DNA from 2 places in the Anaerocolumna chitinilytica genome. Region 1 is predicted to be linked to the other one. Evidence: a T-box and tRNA genes for the amino acid it is inferred to sense, from the RefSeq annotation. Region 1 holds a T-box; the other holds one or more tRNA genes.
What was found. A T-box is a leader RNA that pairs with one kind of tRNA and senses whether it is charged. The one in region 1 lies ahead of bsdcttw_RS21660 (glycine--tRNA ligase), so its partner is inferred to be a tRNA-Gly.
Positions count from the first base shown of each region.

Region 2: it encodes a tRNA-Gly, which carries the amino acid that the T-box ahead of bsdcttw_RS21660 (glycine--tRNA ligase) is inferred to sense. The anticodon was not compared.

Region 1 covers NZ_AP023368.1:4,981,064-4,993,574, reverse strand. Annotated here, with positions in the region: gene pfkB (1-phosphofructokinase) at 1-762, shown strand, start outside; gene bsdcttw_RS21710 (PTS fructose transporter subunit IIABC) at 805-2,730, shown strand; gene bsdcttw_RS21705 (HPr family phosphocarrier protein) at 2,765-3,022, shown strand; gene ptsP (phosphoenolpyruvate--protein phosphotransferase) at 3,073-4,710, shown strand; gene ymfI (elongation factor P 5-aminopentanone reductase) at 4,785-5,516, opposite strand; gene bsdcttw_RS21690 (IS3 family transposase) at 5,838-6,710, opposite strand; gene bsdcttw_RS21685 (helix-turn-helix domain-containing protein) at 6,743-7,429, opposite strand; gene bsdcttw_RS21675 (hypothetical protein) at 7,672-8,742, shown strand; gene bsdcttw_RS21670 (hypothetical protein) at 8,758-8,925, opposite strand; gene bsdcttw_RS21665 (MarR family transcriptional regulator) at 9,059-9,583, shown strand; T-box leader at 9,705-9,981, shown strand; gene bsdcttw_RS21660 (glycine--tRNA ligase) at 10,151-11,530, shown strand; gene bsdcttw_RS21655 (alpha-mannosidase) at 11,706-12,511, shown strand, end outside.
Region 2 covers NZ_AP023368.1:234,472-246,982, forward strand. Annotated here, with positions in the region: gene bsdcttw_RS01030 (MerR family transcriptional regulator) at 122-877, opposite strand; gene bsdcttw_RS01035 (MDR family MFS transporter) at 1,048-2,466, shown strand; gene bsdcttw_RS01040 (hypothetical protein) at 3,043-3,498, shown strand; gene bsdcttw_RS01045 (hypothetical protein) at 3,596-3,823, shown strand; gene bsdcttw_RS01050 (GNAT family N-acetyltransferase) at 3,872-4,147, shown strand; gene bsdcttw_RS01055 (hypothetical protein) at 4,507-5,103, shown strand; gene bsdcttw_RS01060 (VCBS repeat-containing protein) at 5,221-5,994, shown strand; tRNA gene bsdcttw_RS01065 (tRNA-Gly) at 6,126-6,196, opposite strand; gene bsdcttw_RS01070 (hypothetical protein) at 6,420-7,007, shown strand; gene bsdcttw_RS01075 (secondary thiamine-phosphate synthase enzyme YjbQ) at 7,249-7,677, opposite strand; gene bsdcttw_RS01080 (amidohydrolase family protein) at 7,671-8,531, opposite strand; gene frlD (fructoselysine 6-kinase) at 8,553-9,380, opposite strand; gene bsdcttw_RS01090 (PfkB family carbohydrate kinase) at 9,361-10,218, opposite strand; gene bsdcttw_RS01095 (SIS domain-containing protein) at 10,236-11,204, opposite strand; gene bsdcttw_RS01100 (YfcC family protein) at 11,241-12,511, opposite strand, start outside.

The sequences.
Region 1 (12,511 bases):
AGGAATTTAGGCTTTGACAGTACTATGCTGGGCTTTATAGCAGGTTTTACAGGTGAAGAAATCCGCCGCAGGTTAGTGGAAACAGGTTATCATACGGAATTAATACCTATCAAAGGTACAAGCCGTATTAACATAAAATTAAAATCTTATGATGGGACTGAAATTAATGGTCTGGGGCCGGAGATTGACTCAGAGAACCTTCAAATGCTTCTGCATCGCCTTGATAAACTGCAACCGGAAGATATTCTGGTACTTGGCGGAAGCATTCCCGAAAGTATTCCCGATTCTATTTATAAGGACATCATGGTAAGGCTATCAGATAAAAATATTCTGATTGTAGTAGATGCTACTAAAGATCTGCTTCTGAATGTTCTGGAGAACAGACCTTTTCTTATCAAGCCGAATAATCATGAACTGGGTGAAATGTTTGGTGTAACCTTAAATAAACGAAGTGAGGTCATTCCTTATGCACGGAAATTGCAAGAACGAGGGGCACGAAATGTGCTGGTATCGCTGGCAGGGAATGGTGCCATCCTGATTTCGGAGAAAGGTGAGGTTTTTGAAAGCCCGGCACCAAAGGGCAGGTTAGTCAATGCAGTAGGAGCAGGAGATTCTATGGTGGCAGGTTTTCTGGCAGGATGGCTGGAGTCAGGAGACTATGGGAAGGCTTTTCGTATGGGTGTTGCAGCAGGAAGCGCCAGTGCATTTTCAGAGTTGTTTGCAACCAGGGAGCAAGTCGATGAATTGTTAAATCAGATATAAGTTGTTTTTGATTCGGACGTAAAGATGCACAGGAGGTAAAGAATGAGAATCTCAGAGTTATTAAGCAAAGAGAGCATAGCACTGAAAGCAATGCCAGCTGATAAGACGGAAGCGCTGGAACAGGCAGTCACATTGATGGTGAAAAGCGGAAAAATAAGTGACAGAGAGCAGTATATCAAACAGGTATTTGAACGTGAAAAAGAAGGCACCACCGGAATCGGAGAAGGTATTGCCATTCCCCATGGTAAATGCCAGGGAGTGAAAACCCCGGGACTGGCGGCTATGGTTATCCCTGAGGGTGTGGATTTTGATTCCCTGGATGGAGAACCGGTACATCTGCTGTTTCTTATAGCGGCACCTAATTCCAGTGATAATGTACATCTGGATGTACTGAGTAAGTTATCGGTACTGCTGATGAATGAGGAATTTGTAGAGAGACTAAAGAAGGCGGAATCAACAGAAGAATTTTTACAGGTAATTGATGATGCAGATGAGGAGGCTCCTGCTAGTAATGAAGTCCCACAGGAGCTGAAGGATACTAGTGACAGTAAAAGTTATACCTTTAATATTCTAGCTGTTACCTCCTGTCCTACGGGAATTGCTCATACCTATATGGCTGCAGAAGGGTTAGAAAAGGCAGCCAGGGCTAATCAGTGCTTTATCAAGGTGGAGACCAGAGGCTCAGGCGGGGCTAAAAATGTTCTGACAGAAGCAGAGATTGCAAAAGCAGACTGCATTATTGTAGCAGCAGATGCCAAGGTACCCATGGAGCGTTTTGACGGACATAAAGTCATTGAATGCCAGGTGTCTGATGGTATCAGTAAAGCGGATCAACTGATAAAGCGTGCTATGAAGGGGGACGTCCCTGTATATCACGCTGATAATAAAGGCTCACAGGAAGCAAGGACTTCATCTGGAGGAAATTCATTGACACATCAAATCTATAAGCATCTTATGAACGGTGTATCCCATATGCTCCCCTTTGTAGTTGGCGGTGGTATATTGATTGCTATTGCTTTTTTGATTGATTCCATGTCCATTGATATGACAACAGTATCCGGTGAAGTCAGAGCAAATTTTGGATCTATAACACCTGCTGCTGCGTTGTTTAAGTCCATCGGCGGAGCCGCCTTTGGTTTTATGCTGCCGATACTGGCAGGCTATATTGCCATGAGTATTGGAGACAGGCCAGGTCTTGCTGTAGGTATTATTGGCGGGTATATTGCAGCACACGGTAAGTCCGGATTTCTAGGTGCTTTGGTGGCCGGGTTTTTGGCAGGTTATATTATAGTACTTTTACGCAAGCTTTTTGACAAGCTGCCGGAAACCATAGAAAAGCTGGCGCCGGTTTTACTTTATCCGCTTATCGGTATTCTCTTAATCGGTTTAATTATGACCTTTGTAGTGGAACCGCCTATTGGTTTCCTTAATACCGCCTTAAATAATGCCCTGACGGGTATGGGGACAAGCAGTAAGATTCTGCTTGGAGCTATTGTGGCTGGTATGATGGCTATTGATATGGGTGGACCTTTTAATAAGGCGGCTTATGTATTTGGAACAGCATCTATCGTAGCAGGCAATTATGATATAATGGCGGCTGTTATGATTGGTGGTATGGTACCGCCTTGTGCCATTGCTTTGGCATCGCTGATATTCCGAAGTAAATTTACCAAAGCAGAGAGAGAAACTGCTCCTGCCAACTTTATTATGGGATTGGCTTTTATAACAGAAGGAGCGATTCCCTTTGCTGCTGCTGATCCCTTAAAAGTATTGCCCTCCTGCATACTTGGTTCAGCATTTGCCGGAGCTCTCTCAATGGGATTTGGCTCGACTCTTATGGCACCTCATGGGGGAATCTTTGTATTTCCTGTAGTTGGACATCCCTTTCTGTATCTGATGGCATTAGTTCTTGGCACACTTGTGGCAGCCGGTATGCTGGGGCTATTAAAGAAAAGGATAACTGATTAAATTACGGAAACAACATTAAAAGGAGAAAATATAGATGAAAGAATTTAATCATATCATTGCGGATCCGGAAGGTATTCATGCAAGACCTGCCGGAGAATTGGTAAAATTATTAAAGGAATATAAATCCGTTGTTACTATTAACATGAATGGGAAAAGTGCGGATGCCAGAAGAATTTTCGCGGTTATGGGACTTGGTGTAAAACAGGGACAGGAAATACTGATAACAGCTGAAGGTGAGGATGAGGCAGAAGCCGTTGTTGCATTGGAGAGTTTCTTTCAGAATAAATTGTAAGTTAGGTTATCTTCTGTTGAATGAAATAAAGTCTGGAAAGGGGAAAATAAATGCAGACATTTCATGGAAAAAGTGTATTTGGCGGTATTGCTATTGGCAGAATACTTATTTATAAAAAGCAGGAACAGCAGGTAAAAAGAAGTAAAATTACTGATTGCGATGCGGAAATACGCCGTTTCAGAGAATCCAGGGATAAAGTAATTGAACAGTTGAAAGGACTTTACGAAGTAGCGTTGAAGAAAATCGGAGAATCAGAAGCGGCTATATTTGAAATACACCAGATGATGCTGGAAGATATGGATTATAACGAATCCATCGAGAGTATTATCATAAGCCAGGAGGTAAATGCAGAATATGCCGTAGCAGCTACGGGAGACAATTTTGCACAGATGTTCTCGAATATGGACGATGACTACATGCGTGGAAGAGCTGCAGATGTTAAGGATGTATCTGAACGGCTGTTAGGCAATCTTACCGGGAATGAGAATGGTTGTTTTTCACTGGAAGGACCCTCAATTCTTGTGGCGGAGGATTTGGTTCCCAGTGAGACCGTGCAGCTCGATAAGGAAAAAGTTCTTGCTTTTGTTACTGTCAAAGGCTCTGTCAACTCACATACGGCCATATTAGCCAGAACAATGAATATCCCCGCCTTGATTGGTGTTGAATTATCAGAGGAAGTAATGGGCCAGATGGATGGAAAGATCGGTATTGTAGATGGCTTTTCGGGCAGTTTCCACCTGGATCCGGAGGAATCTCTGAGCATTGAATTGCAAAAGAGAATGAATGCGGAAGATGAGAAAAAAAGACTTTTGAAAGACTTGCGCGGCAAGGCAAATATAACCCTTGACGGTAAGGAGATTAAACTCTATGCCAACATAGGCAACAGTAAGGATTTGGCGATGGTGCTGCAAAATGATGCCGCGGGAATTGGGCTGTTCCGCAGTGAATTTATATATCTGGAGAAAAAGGAATATCCTACGGAGGAAGAGCAGTTTACCATCTACAAGACTGTAGCGCAGACAATGGCAGGCAAGAAGGTCATTATCCGCACATTGGATATTGGTGCAGATAAACAGGCAGATTATTTTAAGTTAGATAAGGAAGAAAATCCAGCTATGGGCTGCCGAGCTATCCGTATATGTCTTACCAGACCGGAAATCTTTAAAACACAGCTGCGTGCTCTGTTCCGCGCAAGCGCTTTTGGAAATATTGCCATAATGTATCCTATGATTATTTCCGTCGAGGAAGTACGAAGGATTCGTGAGATAACAAAGCAGGTAGAGGAAGAACTAAATGAGCAGGGTATCGCTTATGGACTGGTGGAACAGGGGATTATGATTGAAACTCCTGCAGCTGTTATGGTGAGTGAAGAACTGGCAAAAGAGGTGGATTTCTTTAGTATTGGCACCAATGATCTTACTCAGTATACTTTGGCAATTGACAGACAGAATCCGCAATTGGATGAGTTCTATGATGCCCACCATCCTGCCGTGCTCAGGATGATTCAGATGGTAATTGAGAATGCTCATAAAGCGGGGATATGGGTAGGAATCTGTGGCGAACTGGGAGCAGATGCAGAACTTACTAGCACATTTCTTAAAATGGGAGTGGATGAGTTGTCTGTATCTCCCGGATACATTCTGCCTTTGCGAAAAATTATAAGAGAGACGGATGTAAGTAAACTATAATGGAATTAATGATTAAGAGGGTTCATATTATCACAAAGTTTTAGTGATAATTGGACCCTCTTTTTGATAGTTTATTAGATCCATGCTCCATCCAGTGCAATCACTTGTCCGTTCAGATAATCATTTCCGGCGGCTAACTGCCAGGTAAGTTCCGCCACTTCTTCAGCCTTTCCCAGCCGGTTTGCAGGTATTTCTTCTGTCAGAGACTCTTTGTCTGCTTTTGAAAGAAAAGAATTCATAGAGGTATCTATTGCACCGCAGGCTATGGCATTTACCTGTATATTACTTGGTGCAAGTTCCTTTGCAAGCGCTTTGGTAAAGGCATTCATGCCGCCCTTGGAAGCGGAATAGGCTACTTCACAGGATGCACCGCAGACGCCCCAGACGGAGGAAATATTAATGATTTTGCCTGACTTGGCTCTTACCATATCCGGTACGGTCTGATGGCAGCAGTTATAGACCGAAGTTAAATTGGAGTTGATAATAGTATTCCAGACAGTGGGATCTGTTTCTGTAAATAAGCCTATATGGGAGATGCCGGCATTGTTCACTAATATGTGCACCGAGCCAAAAGTCTTAGTGATTAACGAAAAGAGTTCCTTCACTGCAGGATAGCTGCCCATATCACCAACGTAAGCCAAGCAGGGGGAACCCATGCTTTCGATTTCTGCTTTTGTGCGGAGCAGTTCGCTTTTGCTGTTTTTACAGGTGATGGCAATACGAAAGCCTTCCTTTGCAAAGCGTAAGGCAATAGCTTTTCCGATACCTCTGGAGGCACCGGTTATCAATACAGTTTTGGAATTCATAAACCCTCCCGGAACAGTTAGTTTTAATCCGGTACAACAGATGATTTATATCTGTTGTACTACTCCCTTGCATTATATCGGAAAAATTCATGGAATGCAATGGCGTCGCTTTATCGTATGTTTAAAAGGTTAGTCTTTCACAATGGGACGGCAATTTATACAAAGCAGAAAGACTCCTTCGCTGGTTCCAAGGCTCAGGAGTTCTTTCTGCTTTGTATAAATTGCCTGTGAACGTATTAAATGGTGTGCTTCCCGTCAAGTAGACAATTGAAAAAACAAAAAATTTTTTTGATATGCTGCCCAATGAAAGGGCAGCATTTTTCATGCAGCTAATAATAGTTTTTGGTGATATTCCATTGGCGTTAATACCCCTAACTTTCTTTGAGGTCGTTTATTTGTGTAATAATCCATATATTCAGTGATTGCATTAACAAGTGCTTCTCTGGTATGGAATTTCTTACCGTAATACATCTCTCGTTTGAGGATTCCCCAGAATCCTTCCATTGGACCATTATCTATACAGTGTGCGACACGGGACATACTTTGTGTCATGCCAGCATCGACCAGCTTTTGATGAAATACTTTAGAGGTATACTGATACCCACGATCGCTATGAAGCAGAGGATGTGCTCCGGGATTAGCAACGAGAGCATCGTCAAACGTGTCAAATACAAGTTTATTATCATTATGATCATTAATAATATAGGCAACAGGACGACGGTCGCAAAGATCAAGTATTACACTTAAATATAGTTTACGTATGTGATCAATGCTTGTCCCATACTTAAATTCAGTGACATCAGTTACCCATTTTTCATTGGAGCTGCCAGCGTTAAATTCACGGTTCAGGATATTTTCAGCCGTATAAGCAGGATCAGCCGCTGATTTTGTGCAACCATTGTTCCGATATTTTAAGTTTGATCGGATCTTTTTCTTCCTGCATATACGAAGTACTCTTTTATCATTGACATTGATATTATCATCATGCTCAAGTGAATCACGGATTCTGCGATAACCCATATCGGGATGTTTGTCATGAATTGCCTCAATGCGTTCTGCCAGCTCTTTGTTTAGCTTATCATTTGGGTTATCTTCGTGGTTCAACCATTTATAATAAGCAGAACGGCTTATTTTCCCTAACTGACATAGTGAAGAAAGAGAATATCCTTTTCCTTCTGCCAAGAGTTCTTGGATTGCATAATAAGTTGCTATGTGCTGTTTTTTTTCTAAAATCGCCTCCTCTCGACTTCTTCGAGTTTTTTTAAGAAATCTATCTCCATCTGCTGATTTATCGCTTGAGCCTTCAGCATTCGGTTCTCTAGTCGCAGTTTATCAAGTTCCGTCATTTCTTCTTCTGGCTTCTTTTTTCCTCGTCGGTCAGCTAAGCCACTTAATCCCTTTTCCTTATAGCGATGTACCCAGGAATAAACCTGTTGATAAGAAACATCATATTTCTTAGCAGTCTCTGCATAATTATATTGATTCTGAGTGCAATCCTCTACGATTTTAGTTTTTTCTTCCAGTGTTGTTTTGCGGCCATTGCCATTAACCATGTGAAACACTCCTTCTAATCGAGAATCGGTAAGTTCTACATGATTATTATACTGCTTAACCCATTTAAGTACAGTAGTTGGTGCATAAATTCCGTATTTCAATGCCACCTCTTTATAAGATGTGCCGCCTGCTAAATATTCATTAACCACCTGCTTCTTAAAGTCTGCAGAATAATTCGGACTGTGATGAGTTCCTTCAAAAGCTTCTTCTCCAAACTTCTGATAATTATCATACCATCTCTGAACAGTCTTAAAACCTGAACCATACTTTTGGGCAAGCTTATATAATGATATTCCTCCTGAAACATACTCCTTTATTGCTTCAAGTTTTAATTCTTTACTGAATTTTTCCCTAGACATGAAAATGCTCCTCCTATGATAACAGTTTTATTATTTTAACTGTCTACCATAAGGGGAGCATATCAAAAGAAAAGCTTTTGATACTTATAGCATGGATTATATCATTGCATGAAAGTGCGAGGGATATCATATGTTGAAGAAAGAAGATATACTGTTTTGTGTATAGGGAATCCTTAACATGAAACATAAAGTGTATTGGAAAGAACATGGTTGTTTTGATGAGAAGACCAGCGGAAGGAATCTTGAAAAAGTTAATATTAATGATACCGTTATTTACAATTGCGGTGCTTATTGTATGCTTTGGGTTTATAGGAATATCACGGAGTGATAGGAGGATTCCGGAATTGGTTATGGGAGGAGCCTTTTATACGGCGGACAGGACAGCGGATTCCCTTACGATTACGGATGAGAGCGTTAAAGATACCGGGAGTGCAGATGCGGTGGATAGCTGGAGTACCGATATTGTGAGAAAAGCAGGGGAGGAAGCTAAGGAAGAGGTGGATACCGAGACGTATTTCAGGCCCTCAAAGCTGCCGGCGCTGAATAATCGCTATCATTATCAACAGATAGAACAATATTATTCAGAAAAACCATCGAAGGTTGAACTTCCGGCCTCCTTTTTTCAAAGCCCGGAGGATACTATTTTGAATTATTTCAGTATCCTGCGTGAGGCGGCATATCTGGAGAAAGGAAAAGCTGCGGGCTGCGGAACCCTTGGAGAGAGCCAGATACCCTATCCGATAGCTTATAACTTTCTTACCAAAGCTTATCAGGATAGATTATCTTACAAGAAGTATCTTAAGACCTTTAAAAACATCCTGCATACCAGCTTGTTGAAGTATCACAGTGTACCGGTTTATGACAGGAAAGACGACACACTGCGTTATTTTGTAGAGCTGGAAACCATAGAGGGAACGGAGAAAAGCCAAGGGGTCTTCGCGTATTATTATGGATTTATAGACCTTCAGAAAGAAGATGGCCTATATAAAATCTCCAATCTGGAATTTCATGGTGAGGATTATTTATGTGCACCTTATCACGGCTGGGCTTACGATGGAGAAATTTACGTAAAAGTAAAATATGGGGACTGGTGCGATATGATAGATAAGATGTACCCCATAAAACAGGAAGGCTACATAAAAAACATCTCCTTTCACGGCAAGGACGGAAAGGATTATCTTATAGTATTTTACCAGCTCACCAATGGTACAGACATTGAAATTGCCCAGTATCAAAGGGAAGGAGACGGTGAATGGAAGTTGATTAAGCTTAATCCGGAAGACTGTGTTAAGGATAAAAATAATAAAAAATAGGCAATGTGCTATGTTCTACTTCGTCTTTGAGCTGTTAAATAGTAAGTCGGCTATCCTTTTCTTAAGCCCTGTTGAGGAACAGAAGGGTTTGCCATTGTGCTGCTTCCTGCATTCCATGCAGTGTCCGTGGTATTTGCATTTTGTTTTAGGGCAGGGGCAATTGGGGTTGACTTTATCGTTCATATAATCTTCCTTTCATATGTATTATTGTTTCCTGGAAACTATAATATCATGATAAATAATAAGCGTCAATAGTTTCCTTGAAACAAAAATCTGGTATACTAAAAGCAAAGATCTTGGGGCAGGAGAGTAAACCATGAAAAACATTACAGACAATGATACGAAATTAGAAAATCTCATGAAAGAGATTGAACAGCTCCTTTATGACGCTGTAACCAGGCATCAGTCGGATATGGATGCGGAAAAGCAATGGATGCTTTTGAACTGTTCAAATACTTTATTATCAAAGACTGCAAAAGAGTTATCGATGATAACCCTTCATATCTTAGATGCAATCGGGCGGTTTCAGCCGGTTAACAGTATTACGATTACAAAGAAAACGGATATTCCCAAAGGCACTGTTTCAAAAAATATCAGAAAACTTCTTTCGTCAGAATTAATTGTAAAAGTTCCTTTGCCGGACAATAAAAAAGAAGCAGTGTTTTATCTTACTTCCTCCGGAAAGGAATTATATGAACTGCATAGGTCCCTGCACCAAAAATTTGATGGTGAATTCTATGAATTCTTAAAGCGGTATAATACTCAGGAACTGCAATTTCTGGTACGATTTCTAAAGGATTTTCAGGGCCTGACCTGGACTGGTGCACCCTCCGGCAATTAGTGGACGGTTTCTTTTCTGAATATACGGAAGCAGACTATAAAAAATCTAGATTCAAATTAATAATCTGAGACCAATTATTTCTTGCTTTAACCAATGGAATATGCTAATATAATCGCAATACGAAAAGGCTATGACAGGGAATAGTAACTGTTACTTTGCTTCCAGAGAGAAGATGGAGATGAATTCAGAAAACGAGTTCACAGGTGCGAATCTTTAAGGAAAGTACAGGGAAGGCACCTTTAAGCTGTGGCTTGAACAGGAATCCTAAGTAGAGACCAACGGAAACTTCCACCGTTATCATGGAAAGCAGCATAAAGTATATACTACTCGTGCTGTCAATAAGTGCAGGTTATCCTGAATTTAGGTGGTACCGCGGATAGATTACATTCGCCCTAAGCAATCAATGATTGCTTAGGGCTTTTTTTATCCAAAATTCAAGGGTTTGCAGCTTCCGGTTTCGTAAAATTTGAGTTGCTGATAGTGTGAATAGCAAATTTATAATTCACACATAAGATTAAACCTGTAAAATACTGGGCCAATCTTGAAACACATTTGAAAGGAGACACTATGAAGAATTTAACTATGGAAGATTTATCAGCTTTTTGTAATCAGTATGGATTTATTTTTAAAGGCAGCGAGATTTACGGAGGTCTCGCTAATACCTGGGACTATGGTCCTTACGGAACAAGACTTAAGAATAATATAAAGGATGCCTGGCGTTATTACTTTATTCAGAACAGAGATAACAGCTATGAATTGGATTCGGATATCCTCATGAACCCTACGGTATGGGAAGCAAGCGGTCATCTGGCAGGTTTTTCAGATCCGCTGCTGGATTGCAAGAGCTGCAAGACCAGACATAGGGCAGATAATCTTATCAATGAATTTACCACGGAAGTAAATGCCGATTCCATGACGCAGGAGGAAATGATTCATTATATAAGAGAAAAGCAGATTCCCTGTCCTAAATGCGGTAAGTCGGACTTTACGGACATCAGGCAATTTAATCTTATGTTTGCTACCAACAGAGGTGTTACAAAAGAAAGTGCCTCTACGATATATCTCAGACCTGAAAATGCTCAGGGAGAATATGTGAATTTTCTGAATGTACTGCGTTCCATGCGTACCAGACTGCCCTTTGGTATCGGACAGATCGGAAAGGCTTTCCGAAATGAAATTACACCTGGGAATTTTACCTTCCGGACCATCGAGTTTGAACAGATGGAGTATCAGACTTTTTGCAAAAAGGGAGAGGATGAAGGCTTATACGAGTATTTTAAAGACTATGGTATTGGCTTCTTTGAATTCTTAGGCATTCAGAGAGAACATTTAAGGCATCATGACCATGAAAAGCTTGCACACTATGCCAAGGCGGCTTGCGATATTGAATCTCTCTTTCCTTTTGGCTGGGGTGAAATAAACGGAACTCATAACCGGACGGATTTTGACCTTAAAAGGCATGAGGAGTACTCCGGAAAAGTTTTAGAGTACTTTGATGAAGAAACCAAGGAAAGATATATTCCGTTTATTATAGAATCCACCTATGGACTGGATAGAATTGTCCTTGCCTTATTGTTTGAAACATTGGAAGAGGAAGAGCTTGAGAAAGGGGATACAAGGCAGGTGTTAAAGCTGCCGGCTTTTCTGGCACCGATTAAGATTAATATACTTCCCCTCATAAAAAAACGTCATGGTGAGAAAGCCCTTGAATTATATAATTGTTTAAAAAGAAAATATATGGTTTCTTATGATGATGCCGGAACCATCGGGAAACGATACCGGAGAGGAGATGTAATCGGAACACCCTATGCGGTAACTATTGATGATGATACATTGGAAAATGGGACAGTAACAATAAGGCAGAGGGACACAATGGAACAGGTCAAACTGCCCGTTTTAGAACTGGAGCATTATTTTAGTGACAAATTTACTATTCATATGAGCTAGGACGGCAAAGCTAAACCGCCAGGTTATTACTATTCCTAGGTATATACACACCGAAATAAAATAATAGTTGTTTATTTGAAATATAATGATATAATAATATATAAATAGCATATAAATGATATATTTGGTGTATACTGTATGGTTTGTTTATATGCAACTTTTATGGAGGGCTGTTATGGTTATGGTAAAAGAGAGGATAGGAAGCCTGGTAAGGCACCTGTCAGCTTTACGTGAGAAGAATGTTGAGAAAATAAGCGGTGCCGAATATTTAGTTCTAAAAGAACAGATAAAAGATTTGGCAGAGCTAAGCAAGAAAGAATGGAGTGCGTTTCCGGGCTCCATGGATTTAGGCGGTAAGGATGAGTATTACTACTATAGGCTGCAGGTAAAATTACCTCAGAGCTATGAAGGACAAAGCGTTATTTTTGGACTCAATAACTTTGGAGGGGTAAGATGGGATACTGTAAATCCCCAATTCCGATTATATGTTAACGGACAGCTCCGTCAGGGTCTTGATGAGAATCATGAGACCGTTATTCTGGAAGAGTGTGCAAGAGCAGGTGAGGAATATAACATTATTCTGTGTGTATATACGGGTAAAATGCATTTCCATTCTATTCTGGATGCCAGAATTGCAGTAAGAGACAGAGAAATTGAGAAATATTATTACGATGTAAAAGTTCCTTATGACGTAGCCGGGCTAATGAAAGAAGACGAAAAGGAAAGCTATGAAATCTTACTGACCCTTAATGAATCCTTAAATCTATTGGATTTTCGGAAGGCTTATTCCCCAGAGTTTTATGAATCCCTGGCTGCGGCACAGGCTTTTCTTGAGAAAGAATTTTACGAAAAGAGATGTAACCGGGAAAAGGAAGAAGTCTGGTGTGTGGGGCATACCCATATTGATATAGCATGGCTATGGACTCTGGAGACAGCGAAGGATAAGGCGGTGCGCAGCTTCTCTACGGTGCTTCGCTTGAT
Region 2 (12,511 bases), 880 kb from region 1:
AGCCATGCTATACCTGAAAAATGGTATGGCATGGCTTTTATTTCAGCAGATAACGAGAAGCGAATACCTAGAAAGTACGTAATATGTTACGCTTTACTACGATTGAATATGTTCATTCTAATTATGGATAGATATGCAAAATAGCCTCATGTACAAATTCAGCAAGTCCCGGTGTCTTTTGGTCTAAACCTTCTTTATATGTCAAATAAGCCTGCCCGATTTCACGAAAAGTGGCATCATCACAGGGAACCCACATGGTCAATAATTCTCTATAAACAGTAACCGCCTCTTTTGCAGGTAAACTCTCTGGGCCGTCCTTCATGGCCTCACGAAACTTTTGTATGACATCCCCGCAGAGATTAATGATCTTGCCAAAATCCAGGTTCATTATATTTGAGGCGTTTTTAATAAGAGATGTACGGCTCTGTAATATGCCGCTTTTCACTAATGGAAGAAAAAAGGAACTTTCTAAAAAAGCTCGGATTTCATTTGCGTAGGTTTTCTTTAATATTTCAATACGATTTTTCTCAAAGTCTCTAAGCATTAAAATATCAAACTTATCATTTAAAATACTATCAACTGATTGTATCATCTTCTGCAATTGAGCTTGTTTTTCCATAAGAACTTGTTTGTGTTGCCGCAGTAACTCCTTTTCCATTTCCTTTGGATTTTCAAGAATTAACTGAATGTCATGAAGAGAAAAGCCGAGCTCCTTATAAAATAAAATGCTCCATAAGCGGCGCAAACTCTCCTCGTCATAATAGCGGTAACCCGATTCTTTCACCTCACTGGGCGGCAATAATCCGATTTCATCATAATATTGTAAAGTGCGGCGGCTAACACCGGACAGTTTACTCACTTCATTAACGCTTTTCAATTTTCTTCCTTCTTTCTCTGATTAACTAGCCATTGAAATATTTTATTAAAAACTAGTTGACTCGAACGCAACGTTATAGATTATGCTCTCATAATAAGTCATAAGCGGTGCTTTGTAAAGCAAAATAACAATAAGGAAAACACCGCAATAATAAGGAGGATTTATTTAAGATGAGTAAAAATAAAAAGGCTCCGGAACTTGAGCCGATACCAAAGAACATTATGAACATTGCCTGGATTTTAGTGCTTGGAGCAATTATGCCATTATTTGATTCAACGATGGTCAACATTGCCATTAAGCATTTGAGTAATGATTTTAGTACCGGACTTGATTCAATTCAATGGGTAATAACAGGATATGTATTAGCTATGGCAATTTCAGTACCATTTGTAGGTTGGATAGTCCAACGATTCAATGGTAAATGGTTAATGATTGGTGCCAATATGTTATTCTTAGCTGCTTCGATTACTTCGGGACTTAGCTGGAGTATTCATTCACTGATTATTTTCCGAATTATTCAAGGTATCAGTTCCGGCTTTATTATGACATTGGTGACTACTTTGTGTATTGAAGTCGCCGGCAGCGAACGAGTAGGCCGGTTGATGTCAACCGTTGGTATCCCAATGGTATTGGGCCCAATCCTTGGACCGGTTATTGGAGCAGTAATTGTCCAATTCTTATCATGGCGTTACATTTTCTTTGTTAATGTACCAATTGGTATTCTTGCCATCGCTTTGATGATTTTAAAGTTACCTAACTTCACGCCGGTTAACAAGAAAGCAAAATTCGACTTTATTGGTATCCTATTATTAGGTGCCAGTTCAGCAATTTTGATCTATGGGATTACAAAAGCTGCGAAAAATGCTGCCTTCAATAACAGCACGACTATTGGCTGCATTGTTGCCGGAGTCGTACTTCTAGCAATTTATATCATATACGCTGCTATCAAAAAGGAACATGCAATTCTACCATTGCACTTATTTAAGTCCAAAAGTTTCAGTGCTGTAATGGTAGGCTTGTTTCTTGCAGGGATTGCCACCAACGGTCCAATGTTACTATTGCCTTTATTTTTCCAAAACATTAAGGGCTTCTCAGTACTGAATACTGGATTAATCTTGATTCCCCAAGGTATTGGGATGTTAGCTGCCCGCCCGTTGATTGGTAAGCTAACGGATAAATTCGGTGCTCGTAAGGTTGTCCTGATAAGTTTGATTTTAGCCATTGCTGGTACAATACCATTTGTCCTCTTTGGTAAGACATCTTCACTCATTGTTGTGTGCGTTGTCTTATTGGTTCGTGGTATAGGAATCGGTGGTGTCACCATTCCAATGATGACGGATGCATACACTGGCATGGTTAAACAAGAAATTGCGCAAGCAAGTGTCGGAACCAGACTCATGCAAAATATTGGTGGAGCATTTGGTTCAGCAGTGCTTGCAACGGTTGTCAGCTTTTCAATCCAAGGCAAAGTACCAACAATTCCGCTCATGACCACTGCTTATCACGATGGTTTCAAGGTAGCCTTAGTCCTTAGCTTGGTATTGTTTATTCCGACTATATTTTTGACGAACAAGAAAGTTGAGAAATAGTTTATTTAATTGAAAATAGTTAAGCGCTGCTAGGAAATTGTAAATATGGCATATAAATAGAGCATCAGCTTTTGGGCTGATGCTCTGAATCTTTATAGCGGAGAACGGGAATCGAATATGTACAAAAAACAGGGAAGGGCTTATTTAATGATTGTTATTTGGTTAGGACAGGGTCGCCAGGTGACAGTTTGTTAGTAGTAGATTTGCTTGATACTTGTCAAATGGTCAGGACATGGTCGCAAAGAGACAGTTTGTTAGTGAATAATGTTTTATTTTAAGATAATGGGCGTCGTTTGGTATCCGAGTTATATTACATAAATTACTAATGTTTGCTGGGTAACTTACCAACTGTAAGTAAGTATTTTAATTTGTCAATAATAGTGGTAAAATATGGTTAAATTGATTTCGAATGATAAAAGAGTAATTCTTAGATAAGAAATTTAATTTCTGATAATAGCAATAATGCGAAGTAGAAGATATTCATAAGATATATACTTTGAAAAAATATAAGTGGTATTTATTTGTTAGACAGTTTGAAGTGCGGATTATTTTATTATATTCAGGAGGAGAAATAGTTTGTATATTGAAAAAAACGAATTTAAAGTCATAACTATTGAAAAGGGAATTAAAGTTTTTGGTGCAAAAAGCGGATACGAATTATATGGCAAAATTGATGATATGAAAAACATTGCTAAAGGTAAAAAGGAACATTGTTCACATTATGGGCTTTGGATTGGAAGTCATCCTAACGAGTATTATTTTATAGGTATCGAAGTAATAGATGATGAACAAAGCCATGAATATACAACATTTACCGTCCCAGAAGGTAAATATATACAAAATCATTTTAATGCTGAAAACATTGATAAATTGTTAGGTGAGAAATGTGGCAAGAAATATGTAGAGGGTGAAAATTGGGCGAAACAGAATAATATCCCAATAGATACATCTCTCTTTGTAGAAATATATCCTGAGGGAATTTTTGATATGGAATTCCCAGAGATGTATTATTTATGTAAAGTCAAAGAATAAGTAATCCATAGTACCAAATAAGCATAACATAAAGCGATAAATTCCAACTTTGTAAGGAACATAAACTGCCTATTATATTTATTAGGAGAAAAAGCACATGAATAAACAGGATTACATATCACTATTGGACTGCATGTATCCAAATTTTTTTGAAAGGGAAAATATTCGCAATCTTCCAGACCAATGGATTTGTGATGAAATGATTCTTCATTTGGATAAATTTGAGCCAAAGAAATATGATAGGAAATTAGACGATAGTATTTCCTTTGGATATTATAATGGAGACCTTGATGAATTAAAGGAAGCAGTAGGAAAAGTTGTATAATATTGGACACAATCTTATAACGGTAAACATAGAGTATATTGTGGATATATAGATGGAAAAGTTGCGAGTTTCTGCCTTATTGAGGATATGGGTGTACGCAACATAAGTGGACGCGAAATTAAAATAGGAGGACCAGGTTGCGTTGGAACGCTTCCAGAATATCGTAATAAAGGAATTGGGTTGACAATGGTTAAGAATGTAACTCAGATTCTAAAAGATGAAGGATATAATTATAGTTATATTCACTTTACAGGTGTAGCACCATGGTATGAAAAACTTGGTTATAAGACTTCTATTAAATGGAATAAGAATGGAGTAATGTAGTGAGAAAAATTCCCTCACCAGAAGATTAGTACTTTTATTCTCACTGCGTCTTCTATATTTACATAACAAAAAAGTAGTTACTACACTAAAACCAGTGCAGTAACTACTTTTTTATTACAGCGGATAACGGGAATCGAATATGTACGAAACCCGGGAAGTCCTTATTTATTGTTTGTCAGATGGGAAGGACATAGTCGCCAGGTGACAAATCAGTAACATGATTTATGTCACGGGCGAAGAAAATAGCGGTCCTTCGGTAGCCCGTTATCCTAATGCACCATTTTATTATACCGGAAGCCGTAACTTCTTGTTGAACTAACATATATTATAACTAGAATAATTTGTATTCGAGGATAATTATGAATTATACTAGTTCCGCTCCACAGGGTATGATATTTCCAGGTGAAACAATAATACATGTAGATAACGCTCTAATTGAGGAAGTTGCTGCAAACACAGAAAGTACAGGGTATATTTTAATATATTACGAAGTAAGCGACGAGAACAATATGACTAGCATGCAGGAAATCAGGCTAAATGTAGCGAATAACACCATTATCATCGATGAAAAGGGAATATCACTTAATATGTATGATTTACAAGAGGGAATGCGAATAGATGCAGATTTCTCTTCTGCAGTGACAAGAAGTATTCCCCCTCAATCAAGCGCGTACCGGATTTTAGTATTGCAAGAAGAAGCTTCTTTTTATATAACAACGGACCGTGTTGTAAGTGTTGATACAATTAATGGTCTCCTTCTCACCGGAAACCCCTATGACATGTATGATCAGATGATGTTCAACATTTCTGATGAAACAATGATTCTGGATCAAAATGGTAACGCCATTCCATTAGAAGCAATTCAACCTGGGCAGAAAGTACGGGTGGAACATGCCATATACGAGACCCTTAGCATTCCTCCTCAATCTCCTGCTTACTTGGTGCAGGTTCTATAAAATTAATTATACCCCTGGTCCTGCAATTAGCTTTTGCATGACGGGGGTATTTGACAGATCGCCTGCACATCTGCCAAAACAGCTCTTAAGAATTGAATTTTTATTGGAGGCGATGATATGAGCCAACAGATTAGAAAAAATGATATGCTGCCATATGAAGAGGATTTAATGAAGAATAGATATCTTCTTACAATGCAAGAGGGAGATGTGACTGGTGATGGTATTCCTGATAAAGTATATTTATATGGCAGTAAAACAGCGGACACAAAATCAAGTTTTGTAGATAATATTTCAATCGTTATTGAGGATGGATATTCAGGTAAAAACAGCACCATTACTCCGGATTTTAATGCCGGATATAATCCCAGGTTATTTCTCGGTGATTTTACAGCAGATGGTGTGGATGATATTAAATTAAGTATAAATTCAGGCGGCAGCGGCGGTTATGGCTATTTTTATATCTATGCTTATATTAATAATATACCCACAGAAATTTTTAACTTTAATCAATATAATGCCTTGTTTCAGTATAAGGTGGATTACATTGATCTTTATAGGGTTGTGGTATACAATGTCAACCATGATAAACTATTTGTATTGGATGTAAGTTACAAAGGCGATGAATACGTATCACAGTATTATGATGAATCGGGTATGTTAAAAATGCCGATTCAAGGGGATGTTCTGGGTGTAAATGCGATAATGCCATTTATTCAGAACGAAGAAGTAAATGCCTATGAGCTTTTGGTATATCAACGGATCATTGGACCTATAAACAGTGATACCTTGGGGTATATCGAGAATGTACTCTCGTGGGATGGAAAAGAATTTTATTCTACACGGATGTCAGCCGTGATACCGGGCCTGCTTTTGAATCCACCGGTAGGATGAGAAGTAAATACACATTCACCATTGGATTCACACTTTTATTCTTGCAATCTTCGCTTCTTATGGTTCATCTACAGTAATAAAAAAGGTACTATATCCCTCAAAACCAAGGGTTATAGTACCTTTTTTTTAACAGCGGATAACGGGAATCGAACCCGCGTCTCAAGCTTGGGAAGCTCGCATTCTGCCAGTGAACCATATCCGCATATGATTGGAACGTACCCCTATTATAAATCCATATAAAGGAAAATTCAACTGTAAAATCAGCAAAATTTTTAATTCGATATTTTTATACTTGACAGTGCACTCATTTTACTGTAAACTACAGTCAATTACAGGTGACAAGACAGCTAACATGATAGTAACATTTAAGAGTAAAGTAGCTGACTTTCTTTAATCATTAAAACCAAAAACGGGGGACATCTAACATGAATACTAAGAATTCCGTACAAACCATGACCATTGCAGCACTGCTTTCGGCTATTGCCATTCTGATTCCGATGTTTGCGCCTAAATTTATATTAGAGCCTGCATCCTTTACCCTAGCAAGTCATGTGCCCATCTTTATAGCAATGTTCATTTCACCTTATATTGCAGTAGCAGTAGCGATTATTTCCGCCATTGGATTTTTGCTGGCAGGAATCTTTCCGATCGTTGTTGTTTTAAGAGCATTATCCCATATTGTATTTGCGGTAGTTGGCTCTATCCTGCTTAAGAAGAATAAGAATTTCTTGAACACGACCGGCGGATTTGTAACATTCGGTTTACTGATGGCATTAATTCATGCTGTTTGCGAGGTTACCGTAGTTACCTTTTTCTATTGGGGAAATAACATGACCAGCGGTTATTATGATAAAGGATACCTTTTCTCAGTCATTTTATTAGTAGGAGTCGGCACCATTATTCATAGTATGATTGACTTTACAATTGCATTTGCTGTCTGGAAACCCCTTCAAAAGGTGGTATCTATACCCGCAAGCGTTAGAACTTCAAAACAACGTGAGGCAAGATATTAATAGTGAGGGAGATTTATTTCTATAAATAAATTAAAAGGCCATGCATCCAGAACATTTCTGTGATGCTTGGCCTTTCTTAATTTGTGCCTGGCAGGCATATATCTAAACGGGTGTAAGTCTCGAATCCCAGGGCAGTGGGAGAGGATGGTGGCTAGTCACCGCCTCTTACTTGATTTTCTCTTTCAGCAGATGTAACCTGTTTCTATTGTACCGCCTTATCCGATAAACAACAGAGTATCCATTAATCACCAAACACTTCCACAAATACTTTTCTGGTCTGAGGCCCGTCGAATTCTACAATATAGATATCCTGGGCACCACCGCAGATAATCTTTCCGTCTACTACCGGAAATACGCAATGATTTCCACAGATAAGACTTTTTATATGTCCGGTAGAGTTATTTCCTGTGGCACCATAACTGGGAAGGAAATGGGCATGGGCATAATCTGCCTCCAAAGGTACAATTCGGGTCAGGGTATCTGAAATATCTGTTTCTACACAGGGGAGCCCTTCATTTACCATGATTCCTGTGGTGGTATGAGCAGTTACAACCAGTACCAATCCGTTCTTTACCGGGCTTTTTTCAACGATATCATGAACTTCTTTGGTAATCATATGAAACTGCTCCGGTTTTCTGCTCATCCAGGTAATTTTCTGCAGGTCTACCATTCTGCCGCCTCCTCTCCTAAGAATCTCAAAGCATTCTTATAATAGATGTTCTCTCTTGCATATTCCCTCATAGGTACTTTATCCAAGGCCCGAAGTAATTTAAACTGCCGGAATCGGGGGCCGTTTGAACCGAACATAATCTGGTTGTACAGTGCCCTTTCTGTCCATAAAGGTCCCATATCAACCGTAAACAGCCGCATCATGGATTCTTCCGGTGAATCCATATATAAGACGGAAGTGTCGGTATAAACATTAGGATATTTAATCATCAACATAACCGTCTCCCGTACAAAGGGCCAGGCGAAATGAGCCAGACAGATACGGAGGTTCGGATATTTCACAGCAACCCCTTCAAACTTTAAGGGATGGGCATATTCCGTTATGCAGTCAGGCTCCCAACTAAGCCCCGCATGGAAGATAACAGGCTTATTATATTCCAGACATTTTTGATATATTGGCTGCATACAATCATCCATTGGGTAAAAATGCTGTTTTGCCGGATTTAGTTTCAATCCTTTCAGCTTAAGAGTGCCAAAGGCATAATCCAGCACTTCAAGTGCGTCGTTTCTGTGGGGATCAACACTTGCAAAGCCAATAAACCGCTCCGGATGCTCTGATACCAGTTGTGCTATCTGGTCATTGGTTACGATACAGCCTCCTTCGGTTGTGGTTAAGTCTAAGGGCAGGAGAGCAGCTTTGTCTACCCTGCCGTATTCCATTTCAACAAACATCTCTTCATAATCATAAGGAGACTGTTTGTATACACCAAATGCTCTGGAACGGAACTCCAATTCCTCGGGGTTATTACAAATGGATTTGTAATAGATGGGGTGTATATGCATATCAATAATCATAGGTTTCCTCCTTTCCCGTAATTAATATGGTTCAAATCTTGTTACAACCTCTGCACTGATCTTTGCACCAAATTCCATACAGGCAGGAATATCCCATCCCATCATGATGCCGTATGTAAAACCGGCTATATAGGAATCTCCTGCACCAACGGTATTTACGACTTTTACCGGCACAATACCCTGGCGGTAAAAGTTTTCACCATCATAGCTAATGCTTCCATTTTCACCTAAAGTGGCAGTAACGATCTTTGCTCCGAAGGAACGAATCTTCTTTAGGAGGCTCTTAATATATTCATCTTCTTTGTCATAGGATAAAAATGCGTAATCTACATTTTTGTAATTCTCTTCTCGGTTATATTGAGGATCCTCACAAAAAGTAGAAAAATCCATTACTACTTTTACGCCGGCAGCTCTAATCTCCGCAAGATCATTCAATACATTTCCAAAAAGGTCCGTATGCATAAACTGAAAATTCTTGATATATTCCTTATCTTCCTCTGTAAGCTTAAAATCCAGCATAACGCCGTCAATTGCTTCTAAATGAACCCGGTCTATGCCATTGATTAAGTCCATCATCATTTTACAAGTTTCACCTTTAGCAGTATGCAGGTGGGAAATATCAATTCCTTCCTTTTCTAATGCTTCCCGCATCTTTTCCCCATAGATATCCGTTCCTACAACACTTAAGATACTTACGGGAACTCCCAAACGTTTTAAGTGAATGCCCCAATCCACACCGTTTCCGGTGGGATAGAATTTATTGAGTTTTTCATAAACATCAACACAGGAGAAACCTACACCAATTGCTTTTATATCCGGGATTCTTTCCTTAATCATATTTTTTTCCATAGCCAAACGCTCCGTCGATACAACATATTTTTGCAGCAAACCTGGCAGCTTCTGATAAGCTTTCCCTGATTGCTAAGTCACGGCTGCAGCCTTTTTTCAAGCGGTCAAGGTAGCCCACCAGGAAGGAAGTAATTAAGGAATCACCGGCACCCATAGTATCCACTACCTTTTCGATTGGTTCTGCCGGCTGTTGATAGAACTGCTCCCCGTCAAATAAAATACATCCGTCAGCACCTCTGGAAGCACAGGCAAGCTTAGGTCCAAGAGAAACGATCCATTTTAAGCGTTCCTTGGTTTCTTCTTCGGTTCCGTCAAAGGAGCAAAAGGCAAAATCTACATCAGGAGCGACCTCCCTGTAATACTCGTCCGTAGAATCATCGGAAAAGTCATAGGAAATAAAAATGCCTGCTTTCTTAATTTTATACAGCTCTTTTTCCATAAAACAGTAATTACCGGAATGTACCAGGTCGAATTGCCTGATATACTCCAAATCAAACTGATCCAGAATAAAAGGAGTTTCTCCGCGGATACCACCTTCATTGGAACCTAAGAATACTCTGTCCCCATCTATTAAAGTCGCTCTTGCACATCCGTTTTCCCCATCCAGCTGCTGACACTTTATCATTTCGATGCCAATCTCCTGAAGTGTATTTATTACATGTTCAGCTTCCTTATCATTTCCAAAGTACCCCATATAAGCGCTTCTGGCTGCTCCGAACATATTTGCATAGACAGCAAAATTCACACAATTTCCGCCCGGATACATGGTTTTTAAATGTTCATATTTATCTACGACATTATCACCGAAACCTAATACATTTACATTATATTTACCCATAATCATACCTCTTTCTATTAATATTCCACTACACCCATATAGCGTCTCATATCCAAAGGATGGCGGCGTTTATCCTGCAGGCCGGTGCGGTAAGCAACACTCATCGCATAAAAGAGGATAGGGTTAAAGTATTCCACGCAGGAATCATCTATTGCACCGATACCCAATTCTTCCGCATCTATCACTTCATATTTCTTAGCATATTTCTTTAAGAAGGTAAGTGCTCTTTCATCCATGACGCGGTTCGGACCTTTACTCATCAGAAGGATATATAAATGATCTTCATCTGTTACTTCAAAGGGTCCATGGAAGTATTCTCCGGAATGCAGGTAACAGCAATCCATCCACTGCATTTCCTGGAGGGAGCAGATAGAAAATCCGTAAGCTTGGGAATAAGAAGCACCGGAACCCATAATATATAGGAAAGGTTCGTCCGCATATTTTTCCGCGAATACCCAGGTGCGGTTCTTTACCTTATTTACTGCCGCGCGTACAATGCCGTCAATTTTTTCAATGCCGTCTGCAATCCCATCATATAATTTATAATTCGGTTCCTGTACTTTCATGAGTTCGTTCAGGACACGAAGTACGATTCCCTGGGGTTTATCCTTTTCATTCACTGTATCTGACCAATCATAAACTACAGGTATCATGGAATCATCATTGCAGGCTGAATTCGGATTGTGTGTCATGGTAATGACAGCCGCCCCACTGTTTTTACCCAGATGAGCTGCTTCTACAGTTTCCTTTGTATTACCGCCGTGGGAACAGATAAATACAAGACTGTTTTTACCCAGATGTTTCGGCGGAGCAATCACAAATTCTTTACTGGTATACCAAGCTCCATGCATGGTTTCTGATTCTGCTTGTATAAAATAGAAACCCGGATATAAATCGACCAAAGAGCCGCCGCAGGCAACAAAATAAATATCCTTGATTTCCCCATGTTTTTTTAATATTTGTTGTACTAATTCTCTTGCATTCATTGTTTATCCTCCATAAAATTTATTTCATTGTTTATGTTAAAGCTGTGCGGAAATTGCACAGAATACCATAGCTAAAATTGTGATAACGATAAAGAATTTCCAGATTGTTTTCCACCATTGTCCAAAGGTAATCTTACAAACTGCAAGTCCGGCTACGGTCATACCTGCGGTGGGGCTGATCATATTCGTCAGCTGATTTGCAAATTGCATAACTGTGACACTTGCTTCCGGATTAACTCCCTGTAAGTCGCATAGCGGAGCCATAATAGGCATGGTAAGGGAAGCTAGGGCAGAAGAGGAAGGTACCAGGATAGAAAGCAGGGACTGTACCAGATACATAACTGTTGTAAATGCCACGCTGCCGATATTGGCAAGGCTGTTGGATAAAGTGTTTAATATGGTATCAATAATCATTCCGCCTTCAGCAACTACTAAGATACCACGGCAGACACCAACTACTACGGCAGCAAATGCCAGATCCTTGACTCCAGTTACAAATTCTTCGGCTATTTCTTTTTCTTTCAGACCGCCTGCAATACCCATTAAGATACCCATGATTAGGAATATGGCAGATATTTCATCCATGTACCAGTGGTATTTTAAGATGCCGAACACAATTGTACCCATGCCAAGAGCAAAAATGCCAAGTACTAATTTGTGACGGAGGGAAAATTCTGTGTTCTCTTCATCCATTGCAAATTCCTGTTTCTTAAGCAGATCATCTTTGTAGGTAATGGAACTGGTCGGATTCTTATGGACCTTTGATGCATAGCGCATAACAAAGATAATGGAGATGGTCATCATGATAATCCACCAGATAAAGCGGTAGATTAGCTGAGGATTTCCCTGAATTCCTGCAACTCCCTGAGCAATAAGTACGTTAAAGGGATTGGTGGTGGAAGCTGCATAACCGATCTGGGGTCCTAAAAATACGACCATAAAGGTGGTCATGGAATCATAACCCATTGCAAAGAATATGGGAATGAGCATAATGTAAAATGGAATGACTTCTTCCGACATGCCAAATGTAGTTCCGCCGATACCAAACAGTAGCATCAATATCGGGATGAGCAATACCTCTTTTCCCTGAAGTTTTCTGATTACTCTGCGGATTCCCATATTCATGGCATTGGTCTTTGTCAGAATCTGAAAGGTTCCGCCAATTAAAAGAATAAAGGCTACCACATCGGCAGCTGCCTGAATCCCCCTGGTAGGTGCCATCAGAATTTCTAACAACCCCTGACGCAGATCAGCTCCGTCGTTACTCACTTTTTCAATTACTTTATAGGTTCCGGAAATTGCTACTT